4 regions of the Ensifer sp. YR511 genome follow, and region 1 is predicted to be linked to each of the others. Evidence: riboswitches for the same ligand, from Rfam matches in the RefSeq annotation. Region 1 holds a riboswitch; each other region holds the start of a gene.
What was found. A riboswitch is a leader RNA that binds a small molecule or an ion and turns the genes downstream of it on or off. The one in region 1 is predicted to bind thiamine pyrophosphate.
Positions count from the first base shown of each region.

Region 2: it holds a riboswitch for thiamine pyrophosphate, as region 1 does, so the genes downstream of both, thiO (glycine oxidase ThiO) here and thiC (phosphomethylpyrimidine synthase ThiC) in region 1, are expected to answer to the same signal.
Region 3: it holds a riboswitch for thiamine pyrophosphate, as region 1 does, so the genes downstream of both, thiD (bifunctional hydroxymethylpyrimidine kinase/phosphomethylpyrimidine kinase) here and thiC (phosphomethylpyrimidine synthase ThiC) in region 1, are expected to answer to the same signal.
Region 4: it holds a riboswitch for thiamine pyrophosphate, as region 1 does, so the genes downstream of both, thiB (thiamine ABC transporter substrate binding subunit) here and thiC (phosphomethylpyrimidine synthase ThiC) in region 1, are expected to answer to the same signal.

Region 1 is NZ_FNGR01000009.1:123,639-128,494, reverse strand. It holds gene BLU15_RS17705 (sensor histidine kinase) at 1-1,006, shown strand, start outside; gene BLU15_RS17700 (sigma-54-dependent transcriptional regulator) at 1,010-2,374, shown strand; TPP riboswitch at 2,472-2,600, shown strand; gene thiC (phosphomethylpyrimidine synthase ThiC) at 2,691-4,514, shown strand.
Region 2 is NZ_FNGR01000008.1:18,688-23,543, reverse strand. It holds gene BLU15_RS16110 (amidohydrolase family protein) at 1-257, shown strand, start outside; gene BLU15_RS16105 (thiamine phosphate synthase) at 292-897, opposite strand; gene BLU15_RS16100 (thiazole synthase) at 894-1,667, opposite strand; gene thiS (sulfur carrier protein ThiS) at 1,671-1,868, opposite strand; gene thiO (glycine oxidase ThiO) at 1,865-2,836, opposite strand; TPP riboswitch at 2,998-3,118, opposite strand; gene bioB (biotin synthase BioB) at 3,544-4,560, shown strand; gene BLU15_RS16080 (8-amino-7-oxononanoate synthase) at 4,557-4,856, shown strand, end outside.
Region 3 is NZ_FNGR01000011.1:4,168-9,023, reverse strand. It holds gene BLU15_RS19150 (hypothetical protein) at 1-1,173, shown strand, start outside; gene BLU15_RS19145 (glycosyltransferase family 4 protein) at 1,170-2,471, shown strand; gene thiD (bifunctional hydroxymethylpyrimidine kinase/phosphomethylpyrimidine kinase) at 2,539-3,369, opposite strand; TPP riboswitch at 3,487-3,590, opposite strand; partial or broken gene BLU15_RS38985 (IS3 family transposase) at 3,909-4,031, shown strand; gene BLU15_RS19135 (class I SAM-dependent methyltransferase) at 4,305-4,856, opposite strand, start outside.
Region 4 is NZ_FNGR01000004.1:173,852-178,707, forward strand. It holds gene thiP (thiamine/thiamine pyrophosphate ABC transporter permease ThiP) at 1-1,094, opposite strand, end outside; gene thiB (thiamine ABC transporter substrate binding subunit) at 1,102-2,130, opposite strand; TPP riboswitch at 2,182-2,300, opposite strand; gene BLU15_RS10280 (GNAT family N-acetyltransferase) at 2,436-2,921, shown strand; gene BLU15_RS10285 (thiamine diphosphokinase) at 3,006-3,656, shown strand; gene BLU15_RS10290 (ABC-F family ATP-binding cassette domain-containing protein) at 3,660-4,856, shown strand, end outside.

The DNA.
Region 1 (4,856 bases):
CCTCCGGGTCGAAACCATGGTTCCGACCACCAGCTGGCGGCTGGAGCAGCTGGCGCCGCTCGATGGCGCGATCTCGGCGGCAACCCGGGAGGCCCGGCTGATTGCCCTGGCCCTCCTCGCACCGCTGCTCGCTTTTACCGCGGTCCTCCTGCGCCGCCGCCAGACGCTGGCACTGGTGTCTGCGCGCGATCGCGCCGCGCGCGACGAGCTGGAGACCCGCGTAGCGGAGCGCACACATGACCTCAGCCTTGCCCGCGATCATCTCGAAACGGAGATCGCCGACCACCGGCGTACCGGCGAGAAGCTGCAGGCGGTGCAGCAGGAACTGGTTCAGGCGAACCGGCTGGCGATCCTTGGCCAGGTGGCGGCCGGCGTCGCCCACGAGATCAACCAGCCGGTCGCGACCATCCGCGCCTATGCCGACAACGCCCGCACCTTCCTCGAACGCGGCCAGCAGCAGACCGCGGTCGAGAACCTTGTCAGCATCGCCGAACTGACCGATCGGGTCGGCACCATCACCGACGAACTCAGAAGCTTCGCTCGCAAGGGCCGCTTCGTCGCCGAGCCGACGCCCATGCGCGACGTGATCGAGGGGGCGATGATGCTGCTGCGCAGCCGCTTTGCCGGCCGCATGGATGCGATCGTCATCGACCTCCCGGAAAATGGCCTCAGCGTCCTCGGCAGCCGCATCCGGCTCGAGCAGGTGCTGATCAACCTTTTGCAAAATGCCTTGGAAGCGCTCGGCACGCGCAGCGACGCCGAGATCCGCGTGCGCTGCGAGGACGGTCCCTCCGGGACGGTTTTGCTCGTCGTTGCCGATAACGGCCCAGGCATTCCCCTGCACATCCACGAGGATCTGTTCACGCCGTTCAACACCTCGAAGGATGAAGGGCTCGGCCTCGGCCTTGCCATCTCCAAGGAGATCGTCGCCGACTATGGCGGCGATATCACCGTCGAAACCAGCGACAGGGGCACCGTCTTCACGGTTCGCCTGAAGAGGGCCTGAGCGATGCAGCCGACCGTCTATCTCGTCGACGACGACAACCATCTGCGCAAGGCGATGACGCAGACGCTGGAACTCGCCGGCCTCGCCATTACCCCTTTTGCCAGCGCTGCCGAAGCGTTGAAGACGCTGGATGCGAATTTCGACGGCGTCGTCGTCAGCGATATCCGCATGCCGGGCATCGACGGCCTCGCCTTCTTCCGCCGCATCGAAGCTTTCGACGCGGATCTGCCAGTGATCCTGGTGACCGGCCATGGCGATATCCCGATGGCAGTGCAGGCGCTGCAGGATGGCGTCTACGACTTCATCCCCAAACCCTTTGCCGCCGACCGGCTGGTGCAGAGCGTGCATCGCGCGCTGGAAAAACGCCGGCTCGTGATGGAAAACCGCGCGCTGAAACGCGCCGCCGAGACGGCCGGCGACAGCCTGCCGCTGATCGGCCAGACGCCGGTCATGGAACGTTTGCGCCAGACGATCCGGCACATTGCCGATACCGATGTCGACGTGCTCGTCGCCGGCGAGACGGGCAGCGGCAAGGAGGTGGTGGCGACGCTGCTCCACAATTGGAGCCGACGCCGCAACGGCAACTTCGTGGCGCTGAATTGCGGGGCGCTGCCCGAAACGGTGATCGAAAGCGAACTCTTCGGCCACGAACAGGGCGCCTTCACCGGCGCCTTGAAGAAGCGCATCGGCCGGATCGAGCATGCGAGCGGCGGCACGCTGTTCCTCGACGAGATCGAGGCGATGCCACCGGCGACTCAAGTGAAGATGCTGCGCGTTCTGGAAGCGCGAGAGATCACGCCGCTCGGGACCAACCAGGTTCGTCCGGTCGATATCCGCGTCATCGCGGCTGCCAAAATCGATCTCGGCGACCCGGCGCAGCGCGGCGATTTCCGGGAAGATCTCTACTTTAGATTGAATGTCGTAACACTGTCGATCCCGCCGCTGCGCGAACGCCGAGACGATATCCCGCTGCTCTTCTCGCACTTCCTGACGCGGGCGGCCGAGCGCTTCAAGCGCGACGCGCCTGTGGTCACATCGGCCGTGCAGAAACATCTGATGACGCATGCCTGGCCGGGCAATGTGCGCGAGCTCTCGCACTTTGCCGAACGCGTGGCGCTTGGTGTCGAAGGTCCGCTGGGACAGCCGATTGCGCCCGCCGGACAGCCTGGATTTGCGCTCCCGGAACGGCTCGAACGCTACGAGGCGGAGATCCTGAAAGAGGTGTTGCGGGCTCAGCGCGGCGACGTCAAGGCGACGATCGAGGCGCTCGGCATTCCGCGCAAGACATTCTACGACAAGCTCCAGCGCCACGGCATCAACCGTGCCGATTACGCCGAGCGGGCCGCACCGGAAAAGGCCGGCCGCTAGCGTCAAACCCGAATCCGTCACCACACGCAATAGGTGCATCTTTGTCGGCAGGCGAATTCACGCTTGACGACCCGGGCCGATCGATGGCTATGATCTAGGCATTCACCAGGGGGGTCCCGCAAGGGGCTGAGATTCTGCTGGATGGCCGGCTTGCCGGCTGTGGCGCAGTGACCCGTTGAACCTGATCCAGTTCATACTGGCGTAGGGACGGTGCAGATATCGAAGCCAGGATTCCGTGCGTCCAGCATCTGGCGGAGCGTCTTTCATCCTTCCGGCATCAGAACTGGGTCTCCAATTGCAAACTTGGAGCCTCGTCATGAATATTGCCACCAAACCCGCAGCCCTCACGGTCACGCAAGGACCGCTTCCCGCCTCTCGCAAGATCCACAAGCCGGGCGTGCTTCATCCGGATATCCGCGTGCCGATGCGCGAGATTGCGCTCCACCCGACGTCGGGGGAGCAACCGGTTACGGTCTATGATTCCTCCGGCGCCTACACCGCCGACGACGCCGAGATCCGCATCGAGGACGGCCTGCCGCGGCTGCGCCGCAACTGGATCGTCGACCGCGGCGATGTGGAAACCTATGAGGGACGCGTGGTCCGCCCCGAGGACAACGGCTTTGTGAGCGGCGACAGGCTGACACCGACCTTCCCGTTTCAGCATGCGCCGCTGAAGGCCACGGGCGGCCGCGCAGTGACCCAGCTTGCCTATGCCCGCGCCGGCATCATCACGCCGGAAATGGAGTTCGTGGCGATCCGCGAAAATCTCGGCCGCGACGCGGCGCGCGCGAAGGTCCGGGACGGTGAAAGCTTCGGCGCCCACATCCCCGATCACGTGACACCCGAATTCGTGCGCCAGGAAATCGCCAGCGGCCGGGCGATCCTGCCTGCCAACATCAACCACCCGGAGTCCGAGCCGATGATCATCGGCCGGAATTTTCTGGTGAAGATCAACGCCAATATCGGCAACTCCGCCGTCACCTCGTCGATGGCGGAAGAGGTCGAAAAGATGGTCTGGGCGACGCGCTGGGGCGCTGACACCGTCATGGACCTTTCGACCGGCCGCAACATCCACAACATCCGCGAATGGATCATCCGCAACTCACCGGTTCCGATCGGCACCGTGCCGCTTTACCAGGCGCTGGAAAAGGTCAACGGCATTGCCGAGGACCTCACCTGGGAAGTCTATCGCGACACGCTGATCGAGCAGGCCGAACAGGGCGTCGACTATTTCACCATCCATGCCGGCGTCCGGCTGCACTACATCCCGCTCACCGTCGATCGCGTCACCGGCATCGTTTCGCGCGGCGGCTCGATCATGGCCAAGTGGTGTCTGCATCACCATCGCGAGAGCTTCCTTTACGAGCATTTCGAGGAAATCTGCGACATCTGCCGCGCCTATGACGTCTCCTTCTCGCTCGGCGACGGCCTGCGCCCCGGCTCGATCGCCGATGCCAACGACGCGGCACAATTCGCCGAACTCGAAACGCTCGGCGAGCTCACCAAGATCGCCTGGGCCAAGGATTGTCAGGTGATGATCGAAGGCCCCGGCCACGTGCCGATGCACAAGATCAAGGAGAACATGGACAAGCAACTCGCCGTCTGCGGCGAGGCGCCATTCTACACACTCGGACCGCTGACGACGGACATTGCGCCCGGCTACGACCACATCACGTCGGGCATCGGCGCGGCGATGATCGGCTGGTTCGGCACCGCCATGCTCTGCTACGTCACGCCGAAGGAGCATCTCGGTCTTCCCGATCGCAACGACGTCAAGGTCGGCGTCATCACCTACAAGATCGCCGCCCATGCCGCCGATCTCGCCAAGGGCCATCCGGCCGCCCAGGTGCGCGACGACGCGCTGTCGCGCGCCCGCTTCGAATTCCGCTGGGAGGACCAGTTCAACCTCTCGCTCGACCCGGAGACGGCCCGTAACTTCCACGACGAGACACTGCCGAAGGAAGCGCACAAGGTCGCGCATTTCTGCTCCATGTGCGGCCCGAAATTCTGCTCGATGCGGATCTCGCACGACATCCGCGCAGAAGCGCAGAAGGAAGGCCTGGAGGCAATGGCCGCGAAATACCGCGAGGGCGGCGACCTCTATATGCCGGTGGAAGGGGCGGCTGGCGCGGCCGAGTAGACGACAGAGACTCGTTGAAGGGGCCAGTCACGGCCCCTTCAGTTCACTCAGGACTCCGCCTCCCGCCTCGGAAGCGGAAGCGGCGACCGCCAAGGCTCTCCTCCTCCGTCATGCTCGGGCTTGAGCCGAGCATGACGGAGGGTGGGAGGCGCGCCAACGACCCCGTTCAATCGACAAACATGCAACGTCCTCTGTCCCTCTCGCGATCCCTCAGCGATGCGGGCGATCATCTGCATGTCGTGGCCGCTGCCAGAGGCCCGCACCTTGCGCTCCGTGTCGCCCGTCCCCCCAACAGCTTGTCCCCACATCGATTGAACGATATGCAAGGCGCACGCAAAAGTC
Region 2 (4,856 bases), on a different contig from region 1:
ATGCGCGCCATCTGATGTTCGGCACCGACTGGTCGATGATGGCGCTGGAGAAGGACTACAACGCCTACGTCCCGCGGATTGCCCAGCAACTGAAGGAGGCCAATGTCAGCGAGGAGGACCAGCAGAACATCTTCTGGAAGAACGCCTCCCGTTACCTCGGCCTCGACCGGCCGGGGCCGACCCGCCAGCGGCTCGCCACCTATTGTCGCAAGCGTGGCCTGGACGCCTCCTGGCTCTCGCAGCTGGAGATCGCCTGACCGCGGAGACTGCTACCCGCGGCCCGGCACGTGCCTATCGCCACGGTGCGGTTCTGGCGATCCATTCGCGCGTCCGGCCTTCCGGGTCGGCATTGCGGGTGATGTCGGTAACGACGGCGGCGATGTCGGCGCCGTGCTCGAAGACGCCGGCGATCCGCTCGACGTTGAGGCCGCCGATGGCGACCAGCGGCAGCAACCCGACACGGTTCCGCCAGGCGGCAAGGCGCGGCAGTCCCTGCGGCGCCCACTTCATAGCCTTGAGAATGGTCGGATAAACCGGTCCGAGCGCGACATAGTCGGGCTTGGCAGCAAGTGCTGTCTCCAGTTCCGTCTCGTCATGGGTGCTGAGTCCGAGCTTCAGGCCGGCGGCGCGGATTGCAGCAAGGTCGGCCTCCGCCAGGTCCTCCTGGCCGAGATGGACGAAGTCGCAGCCTTCCGCGATCGCCAGTTGCCAGTAGTCGTTGACGATGAGCTGGCAGCCCTGCTCGTCGCAAACGGCCTTGGCCGCGCGGATCTCGCGGCGGATCTCTGCTTCCGTACGATCCTTGACGCGTAGCTGCACCAGCTTGACGCCGAGCGGCACCAGCCGCTCGATCCAATCCGCGCTGTCGACGATGAGATAGAAGGGGTCAAGTTTCACGCAAACACCGCCTTTCCGATGACGGGGGTGGAAGGGACGGCAAAATCGCGCGGTTCGAGCATGCCCGCCTCGAAGGCCTGCCGGCCGGCATCGATCGCGCCCGCGAAGGCAGCGGCCATCAGTGCGGGCTTGGCGGCGCCGGCGACGGCGGTGTTGAGCAGGACGGCGTCGTAGCCGAACTCCATCACCGTCGTTGCGTGCGAGGGCCGGCCGATGCCGGCATCGACGATCAGCGGCACATCGGGAAAGTTGGCCCGCACTGCCCTGAGCGCCTGGATGTTCTGCGGCCCCATGGCGCTGCCGATCGGCGCGCACCAGGGCATCAGCACCTTGCAGCCGGCTTCCACGAGCCGTTCGGCAACCACGAGATCATCCGTGGTGTAGGGAAAGACTTCGAACCCTTCGGCCGAGAGGATGCGCGCCGCCTCGACCAGGCCGAAGACATCGGGCTGCAGCGTATCGTGGTGGCCGATCACTTCGAGTTTCAGCCAGTTGGTGCCGAAGACCTCGCGCGCCATCTTGGCCGTCAGCACCGCCTCTGACACCGAGTGGCAGCCGGCGGTGTTCGGCAGCACGTGCACGCCGAGCGCCCGGATCAGTTCGAAGAAGGCGCCGCCCTGGCGGCCTCCGGCGGTTTCGCGCCGGAGCGAGACCGTGACGATCTCAGTGCCTGACGATCGCACCGCATCTTCCAGAACGGCGGGGGAGGGGTAGCGGGCGGTGCCGAGCAGCAACCGTGAGCGCAGGTCCTGTCCATAAAGCGTCAGCATGTCTCAGCCTCCTTTCATCGGCGAGAGAATTTCGATCCGGTCCCGGTCGCTGAGCGCATGACCCGAACGGTCGGCCCGGTGCACCAGTTCGCCGTTGACGGCGGTGGCGAGCCAGTCGCCTTCGAAATCAAGGGCGGCCAGAAGCTCGGTGAGGGTGGTGACGGCGAGGTCGTGATCCTCGCCATTGACGGTCAGTCTCATGCGGCATCTCCCTTCAGGTCCTGCGCAAGCGCGAGGTCGGCTGCTTCCGCCGCCAGGGCCGGCGAAAGCAGGAAGCCATGGCGGTAAAGTCCGTTGATCGTGATGGTCTGCCCGGTGCGCAGGGCGCGCGGCAGGTTGTTGGCGAAGGCGGGGCGGACGCCGGCGCCGGTTTCGACGAGGCGCGCTTCGCCGAAGGCCGGATGCAGCGCATAGGCGGCGTTCAGCAGTTCCATGAGGGAGCGGGCGGTGATCGGTCCGCCGTCATCCGTCTCGATCATCGTCGCCCCGCACATGAAGAGGCCGCCGCCGCGCGGCACGATGTAGAGCGGGATGCGGGGATGAATGAGCCTGACCGGCCGCGACAGTTCCACGTCGCTTGTCTGCAGGTAGAGCATTTCACCGCGCACGCCCCGCAGGCCCCGCGTTTCGCCGATGCGTGCCGCGCCGGCGCAGTCGGCGACGAGATCGTGGTGGCCATCGTCGCTCGTCTCATCGAGGAAGGTGACGCCGTGATCGACAAGCTTCTGCCGCAACCGGCTCAGCGCCCGGCGCGGGTCGAGATGCGCCTCACCGGGAAAAAACAGCGCCTCGCGGAAACGTCCGGCAAGCGCCGGTTCCAGCCGTTCGATCGCGGCGGCGTCGAGCCATTCGAAGCCGGAGGTGCGTGAGGCAAAGCGCTTGAGTTCGCCCGCATCCCGTGGCGGGGCGACGACAAGCGTGCCGTTTCGGGAAACCTCGCCTGGCAGGGCGTCGTCCCACCAGTCAATGGCGCCGATGCCCTTCGTCAGCACCACCTCTTCGGCGCTTTCGCGTTCGCACCAGGGTGCCAGCATGCCGCCGGCAAACCAGGAGGCCGCGCCGGCAAAGCCTGGCTTTTGCTCGACAACCGTCACCGCGACACCGCGGGCGCTAAGTTCATGCGCCAGACAGAGCCCTGCGACGCCGGCACCTTTGACGAGGATCCGCATGGCTCAGTGTTCCCGCGAGGCGTGGGCGGGCCGTCGTGAGGGAAGCGGGATGGTGTTGGCGGTGTGCATGCCGAGGCTCCGATTGTGGAGACCCAGTTCACGAGCGAAGGAAGGGGAAGGACGCCTTGCCGTAGAATGGTCGCGTGAAGGCGACGTTTGCGGCAGCGATGTCTGCACCGTCCCTACGCCAGTATGAACTGGATCAGGTTCAACGGGTCACTGCGCCGCGCAAATCGCATAGCAGAATCTCAGCCCCTTAGCGGGACACCCCTGGTGAATGCTCCAAGCTGACCGTTCGGGGCGGTTTTTGTCAAGAGCCAGCATTCGTGTGCGATGTGATCTCATCTGCCGAAAAAATTATCTATAATTTTGCGACGAGAAAGCGGAAGCGTTGGCGGCGTGCTGAAGGGAGGAGTGTCAGGCGGGCAGAGCGGGTCGAAAAATACCGGAGAAGCCCGGGCTCGTCCTCGTTTCTCGGGTGCGTTACGCCCGATTTCGGAAATGGGAGCTGCGACCGATTGATTGGTAATTGGTGCCCCGTCTCGGCGGTTTCCAGATTCGTTCACGGTCAAAAATGCAACCATAAGGGTATGCGATAACAGAAACTCTCCATTTGGGTGCTTGCGAACTTTGCTGGTCGATAAAATTATAGATAATATCAGATTCTATCTATTTCGCATTTGCAATGACCTGGAGGACGAGCCGAAATGCTGGACGGAACCCTATCAACTGGCGCTAATTTTACCCCGGGCGACGCGGGCGAATCCCGCTGGACCCAAGCGGAAGCTGAAAAAATCTATAATATGCCGTTCAACGATTTGCTCTACCGCGCACACACGGTCCATCGTGCGCAGTTCGATCCCAACGCCATCCAGATGAGCCGGCTGCTCTCGATCAAGACCGGAGGCTGCGCCGAGGATTGCGGCTATTGCAGCCAGTCCGCCCACTATCCGACCGGGCTCAAGGCATCGAAGCTGATGGAGGTCGAGCGTGTGCTTGCCGAGGCGCGAAAGGCGCGCGACGGCGGTGCGACGCGCTATTGCATGGGGGCCGCCTGGCGCAGCCCGAAGGATCGCGACATGGAGGCGATCGTCGCCATGATCGGCGGTGTGCGGGCGCTTGGCATGGAAACCTGCATGACGCTCGGGATGCTGACGCCGGACCAGTCCGCACGGCTCGCCGAGGCCGGGCTCGACTACTACAACCACAATGTCGATACCTCCGAACGCTTCTACGGAGAGATTATCACCACCCGCAGCTTTGCCGACCGGCTGGAGACGCTCGCGAATGTCCGCGACGCCGGCATCAAGGTCTGCGCCGGTGGCATTCTCGGCATGGGCGAAACCGCCGACGATCGGATCTCCATGCTGGTGACGCTCGCCAATCTGCCGGTGCCGCCCGAAAGCGTGCCGATCAACATGCTGATCCCGATCCCGGGCTCGAAGCTGGCCGATGCAGCGCCCGTCGATCCGATCGATTTCGTCCGCACCATCGCACTTGCCCGCATCCTGATGCCGCTATCGCATGTCCGGCTTTCGGCCGGCCGGACCGACATGAGCGACGAGACGCAGGCGCTCTGTTTCATCGCCGGCGCCAATTCGATCTTTGTCGGCGAAACCCTGCTGACCGCCGACAATCCCGGCGAGGACCATGATGCGGCGCTCTTCCGACGCCTGGGGTTGAAGCCGATGGCTCCGGCGGCAAGGCAGGATGCGGCCGAATGACCCTGGGTCTGTTTGCGCGCTATGAGAAGACGCTGGAGGGCCTTGATCGCAAGGGCCGCCGGCGCGCACTTGCCCCCGCTGGCGGCCTGGATTTTACCTCGAACGACTACCTGGCGCTCGCCGCTTCGACGCGGCTGAAGGCGGCGATAACGGGTGCCATCGCGCGCGGCGTGCCGGTCGGCTCCGGCGGCTCACGGCTGTTGCGCGGCAATCACGAAGAACACGAGGCGCTTGAGGCGGAAGCGGCCACCTTCTTCGGCGCGGAACGAATGCTCTTCTTCGGCAGCGGCTATGCC
Region 3 (4,856 bases), on a different contig from region 1:
CTGGACGCAGCCTGGACCCGTACCGAACGATCCGACGTCGAAGAGGCCTTCGTCGATCGGCCGGAATTCAAAAGCGCGATTTCCGGCCATCGCCGGTCTCATGGATTTATCAGTCGGATCGAGGCGCTTGGTGGCGAAGCGGAGGGACCAGTTCACCTCGAACTCACCCTCAGGGACGCCCGCCGCGCCTACATGCCACTTTTCCCCGTGCGGCTGCCCGCACGCGCCGCCGCCTTGCGGCTGCTTGGCTCGATCGATCCGACAAGCTGGGCCCTGCCCGATATTATCGACCGGCAGATCGTCCCTTTCCTGACGGCGGCGCGCAACACCGCACCGAGCGTCGAGACAGTCGTCGACATGGGACCGTTCGATCAGGCCGAGGGTACCGCCATCCTTCTTGTCGCCGAAGAAACCGAGACGGATTTCGCACCGCTTTTGGGGCTGCTTGCGCTTGATCCGCAAACGCGCCAGGCCCCGATCGCGCTCGTGCTCCAGGCCGAGCGGTTCCGACGGCACGCGGTCCATATCCGTCAGCTCTCGGAATTCTATCGCCTACCGCTGCGGCTCATATCCGTCGAAGGCGCCGGCGATGCATGCGACCTGGCGCAAGCGGCTGCCGAAAGGGTAAACAGCGACGCGGTCGTTCTGCTTTCCTCGTCGCTGACGCCAGCCATTACCGGGTGGTATCAGGCACTCGTTTCCGCTTACGAGGCAAAGACGGGAAGCATCATTTCGCCGACCCTAGCCTATGAGGATCACTCGATCCGCTGGGCCGGCAGCACGTCGCTCGATCGCCCCGACCATCTTCAATCGAGCCGCTACGCCGGTTATCCGGTCGGTGCCGTCAATCGCCTGAAGCTGACCCGGGTCGCAACTGCATCGCTCGATTGCTGCATCCTGCCGCGCGAGGCGCTGATGGAGGATGCAGGCCCGTCGCCGACCTATCTCGGCGCAGCACTGAAGGGGCTCGATCTTGCCCTTCGCCTGAGCGGCAAGGGCTACGAGGCCTATTGGCTTCCGTCCCTGCAGATGGTCGGATCGGACGAGGTGCCCGGAGCGGGCTCCGCCGCCACCGCCCGGTTCGTGGAGCGTGTCGACCGGACGCTCTTCCGCGCCCGCTGGATGCCCGCCTCCGAAACCGCCCAAACATTCTTCGAGGAGACTGACGCATGAGCGAAAAACTCCGCGTACTTGTGGTTTCCCATGGCCACCCGACCCATTCGCTCGGAGGTGCGGAAATTGCTTCGCATGGTCTTCACAAGGCACTGAACGGCCTGTCGGGTGTGGAATCGATCTACCTCGCCCGTGTCGGCAATCCGGTTCCGCGCCATGGTGCCTCCGCACTGATGAGCCTGCGTCTCGCCATGGACGAAGTGCTCTACCACGCCGAAGACTTCGACCATTTCTTCCTCTCCAACGGCGATACGGACGCGATCCGCCGCGACCTTTTGCGCTTCGTCGGCGACATCAAGCCGGATGTCATTCACTTCCATCATATTCTCGGCTTCGGCCTGGAAGCGCTCTATGCCGTCCGTGATGCCCTGCCCAAGGCACGCATCGTCGTGACGTTCCATGAGTATCTGCCGATCTGCCACAATCACGGGCAAATGGTGAAACGCCCCTCGGGCCAGCTTTGCAACGGCGCCTCACCGATCAGTTGCCACACGTGCTTCCCCGAAATCCCGGTGTCGCGCTTCGTTCGCCGCGAACAGTTCGTGCGCGGCATGCTCAATCTCGCCGATGCCTTCATCGCGCCGAGCGCCTTTCTCGCCAACCGCTATGTCGAATGGGGGCTCGAAGCCGCAAAGATCTTCGTGATCGAGAACGGCATCGTCATGGGCGACAAGGCTCCGGCCCGCGAATTGCCGTCGCCAACGGCCCGGCGCAACCGTTTTGCCTATTTCGGACAGATGACGCCGTTCAAGGGCGTTCACGTGCTGATCGACGCGGTATCGCGCGTGCCCGATGACATCTGGGGCGATGAATCCTCGCTGATGATCTTCGGCGGCAACCTCGAGCGCCAACCGAAAGACTATCAGGAGAAGGTGGCGAAACTCATTGAGGACGCCGGTCGTCGTGTCCGCTTCTACGGCGCCTACCAGAACCAGGACATGCCAAGGCTGATGCGCTCGGTCGACTGGGTGGTGATGCCGTCGGTCTGGTGGGAAAATTCCCCTGTCGTTATCCAGGAAGCGCTGCATCATGGCCGGCCGATCCTCTGCTCCGACATCGGCGGCATGGCCGAAAAGGTTCGCGACCGCCTGGACGGCTATCACTTCCGCACCGGCAGCGCCCAGGATCTGGCCGACCGCCTGATCGACGTCCTCGGCGCGCCGCGGGCATGGGACAATCTGCGGGCAACGCTTAGGCGACCGACGAGCCATGTCGATTGCGCGCGCGAACATGTGGCGCTCTATCGCAAGATGCTCAAGGGCGAACAACCGGCCCTGCCGAGCGCGGCAGTGGCCTGAGATAGACCCGAAGCCCACACTGCTCAGCCAGATCGCGAAGCACGACCAAGAGCGCCCTGGGAGTCGGTTACGTTCGAAGGCGCGACGCCGACCCTTTGGCGTCGCCCCACCAATGATGAAAATGATGCACCGGCCCCCGCCCCTGTCCGATGGTCAGACGATCGGCCGCCACCAACGCGGCATGCAAGTAGGCCTTGGCTGCCACAACCGCATCGTCAATCGGCATACCCTTGGCAAGCCCCGAGGCGATTGCGGCCGATAGGGTGCACCCGGTGCCATGATCATTGCTGGTTTCGATCCGCGGCCGTGACAGGTTAAGGACACCCTCCCCGCTATAGAAAATATCGATCGCGTCCTTGCCCTTGGCATGGCCGCCCTTCATCAGCACTGAACGCGCACCGAGCTTCAGGAGCATCTCCGCCTGACGCGCGACCTCGCTTTCGGTTTCGGCAATTGCGCGTCCGGTCAACAGCGCCGCCTCGGGGAGGTTCGGCGTCAGCACAAGCGCCAGCGGCAACAACTCCTCCTTGAGCGTCGCGATCGCGTCCGGCTGCATCAGATGATCGCCGGAGGTTGCCACCATCACCGGGTCGATGACAGCCAGCTGGCCATAGCGTTTAAGACCGGCGGCAATCACCCCGATCGTCTCGCGCCGCGACACCATTCCGATTTTTACCGCACCGACGGCAAGATCGGAAAACACCGCGTCGATCTGAGCCGCAACGACGGTCGGGGAGATATCTGCAACCGCAGAAACCCCACGGGTATTCTGCGCCGTGACCGCCGTGATCACGCTGGCGCCATAAACGCCCAGCGCCGAGAACGTCTTCAGATCCGCCTGAATGCCCGCCCCGCCACCGGAATCCGAACCTGCGATGGTAACGGCGATCGCAGTCATCGGACCACCCGAATGAGGTTTGAGCCTTCTATAACTGATTCAAAAACAGACACGAGCAAAGCGACCTCCCGGAAATGGACGGAGATCCGATCGGTAAGCGCAAAGACGGCTGGTGAGCAGAAGGGCCCTTGCCGTTCCTACGCCGGTATGATCCGGATCAGGTTCAAGGGTCTGGCTCACCGCCATCTCAGCACCGTGACAGTGCGCCCCTCGGCAGGAAGAATGCTAGGGGCGGATGATTGGGGATGTCAATGGCCGGAAAGCTCGAATGCGTGGTTCGATGCAATTCGCGAGAAATCCACGCTTTCACAATGACAAAAAGGCCCCTATTGCCGTGAGAGCGCAAGGAGCCTTCTGTCTGAGCGTTCGACTTCACAGACGCGCCCACATTACTTTTTTCATCCGACAACGCAAGCGGCAAGCACACGCCTGCATCTCAGGAATCAGAGAATTCCGGGGTTCATGATGGCCGGATACCCCGTGCGCTGCACGGAAGTGCGACTCGGTCCTCGTCGTCGATCGTTTGGGGGTGTGGCATTGCCCGCGAAAGGATGGAGGATTGGCGAAGAAACTAAAATGAGGTTCGGCCATATGGTGCGATCGGCAACAAGGTGCCGATCTCGCTGGTGAATTCGGGTGGCGCAACCAGCCCGCGGCCCTGAGAGAAGCTGGAAAACTCTAGCCTCCGCTGGTCCAGCAACCTGGGGCAGTTCATGAAAACCCAAGACTTTCCGAAACACCGTAGGAAACTTGAGGCTCAGGTCAATGGCGACATCATCACGTTGTTTACGTTCCGGCGCCCGGGATGTCGCCTTGAAAAATGGTACCGAAAACCTGTTTCTAGGGGCGGATATCACGCTGGCGAACAACATCTCGCGGATCACCCTACAGAACGTAGCCGGTACCCAATGGCAGTGGCTATCCAGTCTCGCGAACTAAGCGGGCTTCTGGAACTTCACGAAGAAGACGTAAGAGGTCTCGGGGGTGTCGTTGATAGTCCCGGCGGCCATTTCGTCTGGAAGGAGATAGCCGACCTCAAGCGAGCGGCGAGCGTCCATCAAGCCCTTGGTCTCGATGACGTCGAGGCCGCAATCCCTGTGACGATCGAGCAATTCCTCGAAACGATACTCGTGAGCATGCTCGGCGTGGATAAACCCAGTGTCCCCCACGCCGAGGCGGGTAACTGTGCGGTTCGGCGTATCGAGTGCGAAGATGCCACCTGGCTTCAGGATGCGCTGGACACTCTTGAAGACGTTATCGCCGGCTTCGAGCGGGATGTGCTCGATTGTCTCGCCAGACCAGACGAAATCGAAACTCTCGTCCTCATACCGCTCAAGGTCGGCCATCGAATGATAGGCATACCGTACCGTTGTTCCGTGGTGCTCCGAGACGGTCGCCTTTTCCATCGCGGCCTTGAAGCGGATATCCGGTGGCAGATCGATGATCGTAATGTCTTCGGCTCCGCGGTACCCCATCGAGAGGAGGGC
Region 4 (4,856 bases), on a different contig from region 1:
GTCGCGTGACGCGGCGCGGTGGCGGTTGCCGCCGCCCGGATCATCACGGCTGCCATGGTGACGGAGGCGAGTGCCGAGGCGAGCGCGATTGCCGCACTCGTCCGCAGCGCCCGGTGCACCGCCGGATCGCGGGCGAGCTTCAGCAGATCGGCTTCGAGTCCGGAGATGAGAACCGCGACCAGCGGCGCGCCGAGAAACAGAAAGGCAAGCGTGATCCAGGTGCCATCACTCAGGCGCGCGATCCTTGACGCGCCATCGAAACGGCGCACAGTGCGGCCACCGGTCATGCCCTCTTCCGGCTCGGTCGCCAGATGACGAAGCAGGAGCAGCAGCAGGCCGGTCATGGCGATCTGCAGGGCTGACAGCGCGATCGCGCGCGGCGGATCGAAATCGAAACGCAGCGCCTGGTAGATCGCCACTTCGATTGTGCTGGCCGCAGGCCCGCCGCCGAGCGTCAGCACGAGGGTGAAGCTGGTGGCGCAGAGCATGAAGACGAGGCCGGCGGCACCCGGCAGGAGGCCGCGCAGCACGGGCCATTCGATGAAGCGAAAGAGTGCGCGTGACGGCATGCCGAGATTGGCGGCGCTGCGCCAGTATTCGGCGGGGATGCGCTCGAGCCCGGCCAGGAACAGGCGCGCTGCAAGCGGCATGTTGAAGAAGACGTGGGCAAGCAGGATGCCGAACAGGCCGTAAATGCTGACGGGCTGCGCGAGGCCGAGCCAGCGTAGGCCGGAATTGAGGAAACCCTGCCGCCCCCAGATCTCGATCAGCCCGAGTGCGCCAACCAGAACCGGCAGTCCGAGTGGCAGCGCCATCAAGCGCAGCAGCCAGATGCGGCCGGGGAACTGCGGTCGTCGCGCTAGCGCCCGGGCGACGGGGATGGCAAAGAGCACGGACAGCAACGTCGAGAGGGTCGCCTGCAGCAGCGTGAAGCGGGTGACGCGCCAGATGTAGGCGTCGAACAGCGCATCGTCGCTCGCGCCGCCCGTCTGGCTCAGCAAGGCGACGATCGCAAGACCGACGAAAAGGACGAAGACGCCGAGGCAGGCTGCCCCGGCGACCACTGTCATACGATTTTCGCGCAGTGCGAACAATCCGGCCTCAGTTCTTGCTCATGGCGGCAAGCCATTCGTCGATCCAGGCCTTGCGGTTCTTGGCGACGTCCTCCGAGGGCAGGAGGAAGGTGTTTTCCGGCTTGACCAGCTTATTGAAGGCGTCCGGCAGCGGCTCCTTGGTCGCTGCGACCGGCATCATCCAGTTCGTCGTCGGGATGATCGACTGGAAGTCCGGACCGGTCATGAAGGCGAGGAACTGCTTTGCCAGTTCCGGCTCCTTGGCGTTCTTGGTCATGCCGGCGACTTCGATCTGGATGTAGTGCCCTTCGGAGAAGGCAGCGGCCTGATAGCGCTCGGTGTTTTCCGCGACCATGTGGTAGGCCGGCGACGTGGTGTAGGACAGCACCATCGGCGCCTCGCCCTTGGTGAAGAGGCCATAGGCTTCCGACCAGCCGGGGGTGACGGTCAGAACGCGGTCCTTCAGCTTCGTCCAGGCGGCACCCGCCTCATCGCCATAGACGGCCTTGACCCAGAGCAGGAGGCCGAGGCCCGGCGTCGACGTACGCGGATCCTCGATGACGATCTTCTGCGACGGGTCGCCTTCTACCAGCTCCTTCAGGCTCTTCGGCGGCGTCTTCAGCGTCTCGGTGTCGTAGACGACGGCGAAGTGGCCGTAGTCATAGGGCAGGAACGTGTCGTCGGAGAAGTTGCCGGGAACGGTGACGCCGGTTGCCTCGACGCCGTGCGGCGCGAAGAAGCCCGTTGCCTTGGCTTCCGCAACGAGGTTGGTGTCGAGGCCAAGCACGATGTCGGCCTTGGAAGCCTCGCCTTCGAGCTTCAGGCGGGTGAGCAGCTCGACGCCGTCGGCCACGCCGACATAGTTGACCTTGCATTCGCAGGTCTTCTCGAAGGCTTCTGCGACCTTGGCGCCCGGGCCCCATTCGGTGATAAAGCTCTCATAGGTGTACACCGTCAGCGTCTTGTCGGCGGCGGTCGCGGCGCCGGAGAAAACAAGGCTCGCGGCCGTCGCAAGGGCTAGCCGGCTAAAGAATTTAAGTTGCGATGAATTGGACATGGCGAGGACCTCTCTCCCAAAGTTCGTTGTTGCATGGGAAAAGGGCGTATCGATCCGATCGCGTCTAATCCCTCCGCCGGTATGAGCCGGATCAGGTTCCGCGGGTTGGCGTTTTGACGCCTCTCAGCCTCCGGCCGCAATGCGGTCGGGAGGCACCCCGTTAGAGCGGCAAGAGATTTACCGCTGCCTCGGTCCCATGGCAAGCGATGTTTACGGCGAAGCAAGGGGACGCCTGGCCAGCACAATGGCTCGTGTTTGCGTATGCCGCCAACTGCGCTACACAACGGCAGCGAGGAGGAAATGTCATGCCCGATATGCTTGTTCGACTTTATGCCCTGCCGGCTGAACCTCAGTCGAAGCTTGGCCTTGGCATCAGCATTCGCCGCGCCATGGCGCCGGAGCGCCGCCTGGTCGTTTCCTGGATTGAAAAGACTTTCGGTGCCGGATGGGCGGGCGAGGCGGAAGCCGCCTTTTCCTCCACCCCGACGCGCATGCACGTCGCTGTCCATGACGAAAAGATCGTCGGCTTTTCCTGCCACGACGTAACGGCACTCGGCTTCTTCGGTCCGACCGGCGTCGACGAAAGCATGCGCGGGCAGGGGATCGGTGAGGCACTGTTGCTTGCAAGCCTCACGGCCATGCGCGAGGCCGGCTATGGCTACGCGATTATCGGCGGCGTCGGGCCGGCGAAGTTCTACGAGCGGGTGGCCGGCGCCGTCGAAATTCCGGATTCGACCCCCGGCATTTATGCCGGCATGCTTTTTCCCGATCCGGTGCCCGAGGGGCATTGATGGTCTGACCAAAATATCGAGAACCGCTCGTTCGACGGTTTTCTTCGTTTTCCTTCGGCGGTCCTTTGCGCTATGGGCTTTGCCATGGCTCGATCGACCTTCACCATTCTGCTTGGCGGCGCCCTTTCGCTGACCGACCGGCTGGCTCACCAGCTGGCCGCAAGTCGCTTCATTGCGGCTGACGGCGGCATGCGCCATGCCCGATTGCTCGGCATCGTGCCGGATGTCTGGGTCGGTGATTTCGACTCGACCGAGGAAGCCCTTCTTGCGGACTACGCCTCCGTCCCGCGCGAGCCCTATCCGGCGGCGAAGGCCGCGACGGACGGGGAGATCGCGGTCGAGGCGGCGCTGTCGCGTGGAGCCGATCGCCTGATTTTCGCCGGCGCCCTCGGCGGTACCCGCAGCGATCACGCCTTCATGCACCTGCTGCATGCCGTCGCCCTTGCCGAGCGTGGCCTTTCCGTGTTGATGACCTCGGGCGAGGAAGAGGCCTATCCGCTGCTGGCCGGCTCGCTCGACCTCGACCTACCCAAGGGCTGCCTCTTCTCGGTGCTCGGGTTGACCGAGCTTACCGGTCTTTCGATCGTCAATGCGCGCTATCCGCTCGACGATTTCACCTTGCCGTTCGGCTCGTCCCGAACCGTTTCCAACGTTGCGGAGGGTCCCCTTCGCTTCACTCTCCAGAGCGGTCGCGCCATTGTGCTCGCCCGCCCCTATGATCTTTCCGGAGCCTGAGCCTTGGCGCCTCCCATTCTGAAACTCGACGACATCTTCCTCACCTTCGGCGGCGCGCCGCTGCTAGCCGGCGCCAATTTTCAAGTCGAACCGGGCGACCGCATCTGTCTGGTCGGCCGCAACGGCTCGGGCAAGTCGACGCTGATGAAGATTGCCGCGGGCCTGGCCGAGGCGCAGTCGGGCGAAATCTTCCGCCATCCCTCCGCGACCATCCGCTATCTGCACCAGGCGCCGGATTTCGACGGCTACGACACGGTGCAGACCTATGCCGAGGCAGGACTCGGCCCGAGTGACGATCCCTATCGCGTCGCCTATCTGCTGCAGCACCTGGGGTTGACCGGCGAGGAAGACCCGAAGCGCCTTTCGGGCGGTGAGGCGCGTCGCGCGGCGCTTGCCCGTGTCATGGCGCCGGAGCCGGATATCCTGCTGCTCGACGAGCCGACCAACCATCTCGATCTGCCGACGATCGAATGGCTGGAAGACGAACTGATCCGCAGCCGTTCGGCGCTCGTTCTGATCTCGCACGACCGGCGCTTCCTGGAGAAGGTCTCGACCGCGACCGTCTGGCTCGACCGTGGCCAGTCGCGGCGGCTCGACCGCGGCTTTGCCCATTTCGAGGCTTGGCGTGACGAGGTGCTGGAGGCCGAGGAGCTGGAACAGCACAAGCTCGGCAAGGCGATCGAGCGCGAGGAACATTGGCTGCGCTACGGCGTGACCGCTCGACGCAAGCGCAACATGCGCCGCCTCGGTGAGCTGCAGACCATGCGGGCGACCTATCGCGGCCACAAGGGGCCGCAGGGAACGGTACAGGCGACGGCCGCCGACGCCAAGGAATCGGGCAAGCTGGTGATCGAGGCGGAGAAGGTCACCAAGGCCTATGGCGAGCGCACCATCGTCGCGCCGTTCTCGATCCGCGTGCACCGCGGCGACCGCATCGGTCTGGTCGGCCCGAACGGCGCCGGCAAGACGACGCTCCTGAAGATCCTGACCGGACAGATCGAGCCGGATACGGGCACGGTCAAGCTCGGCACCAATCTCGAAATCGCGACGCTTGACCAGAAGCGCGAAGACCTCAATCTCGACGACACGCTGGCGCACTACCTGACGGACGGGCGCGGCGACAACCTGCTGGTCAATGGCGAGCAGCGCCACGTCACCGGCTACATGAAGGACTTCCTGTTCCAGCCAGAGCAGGCGCGC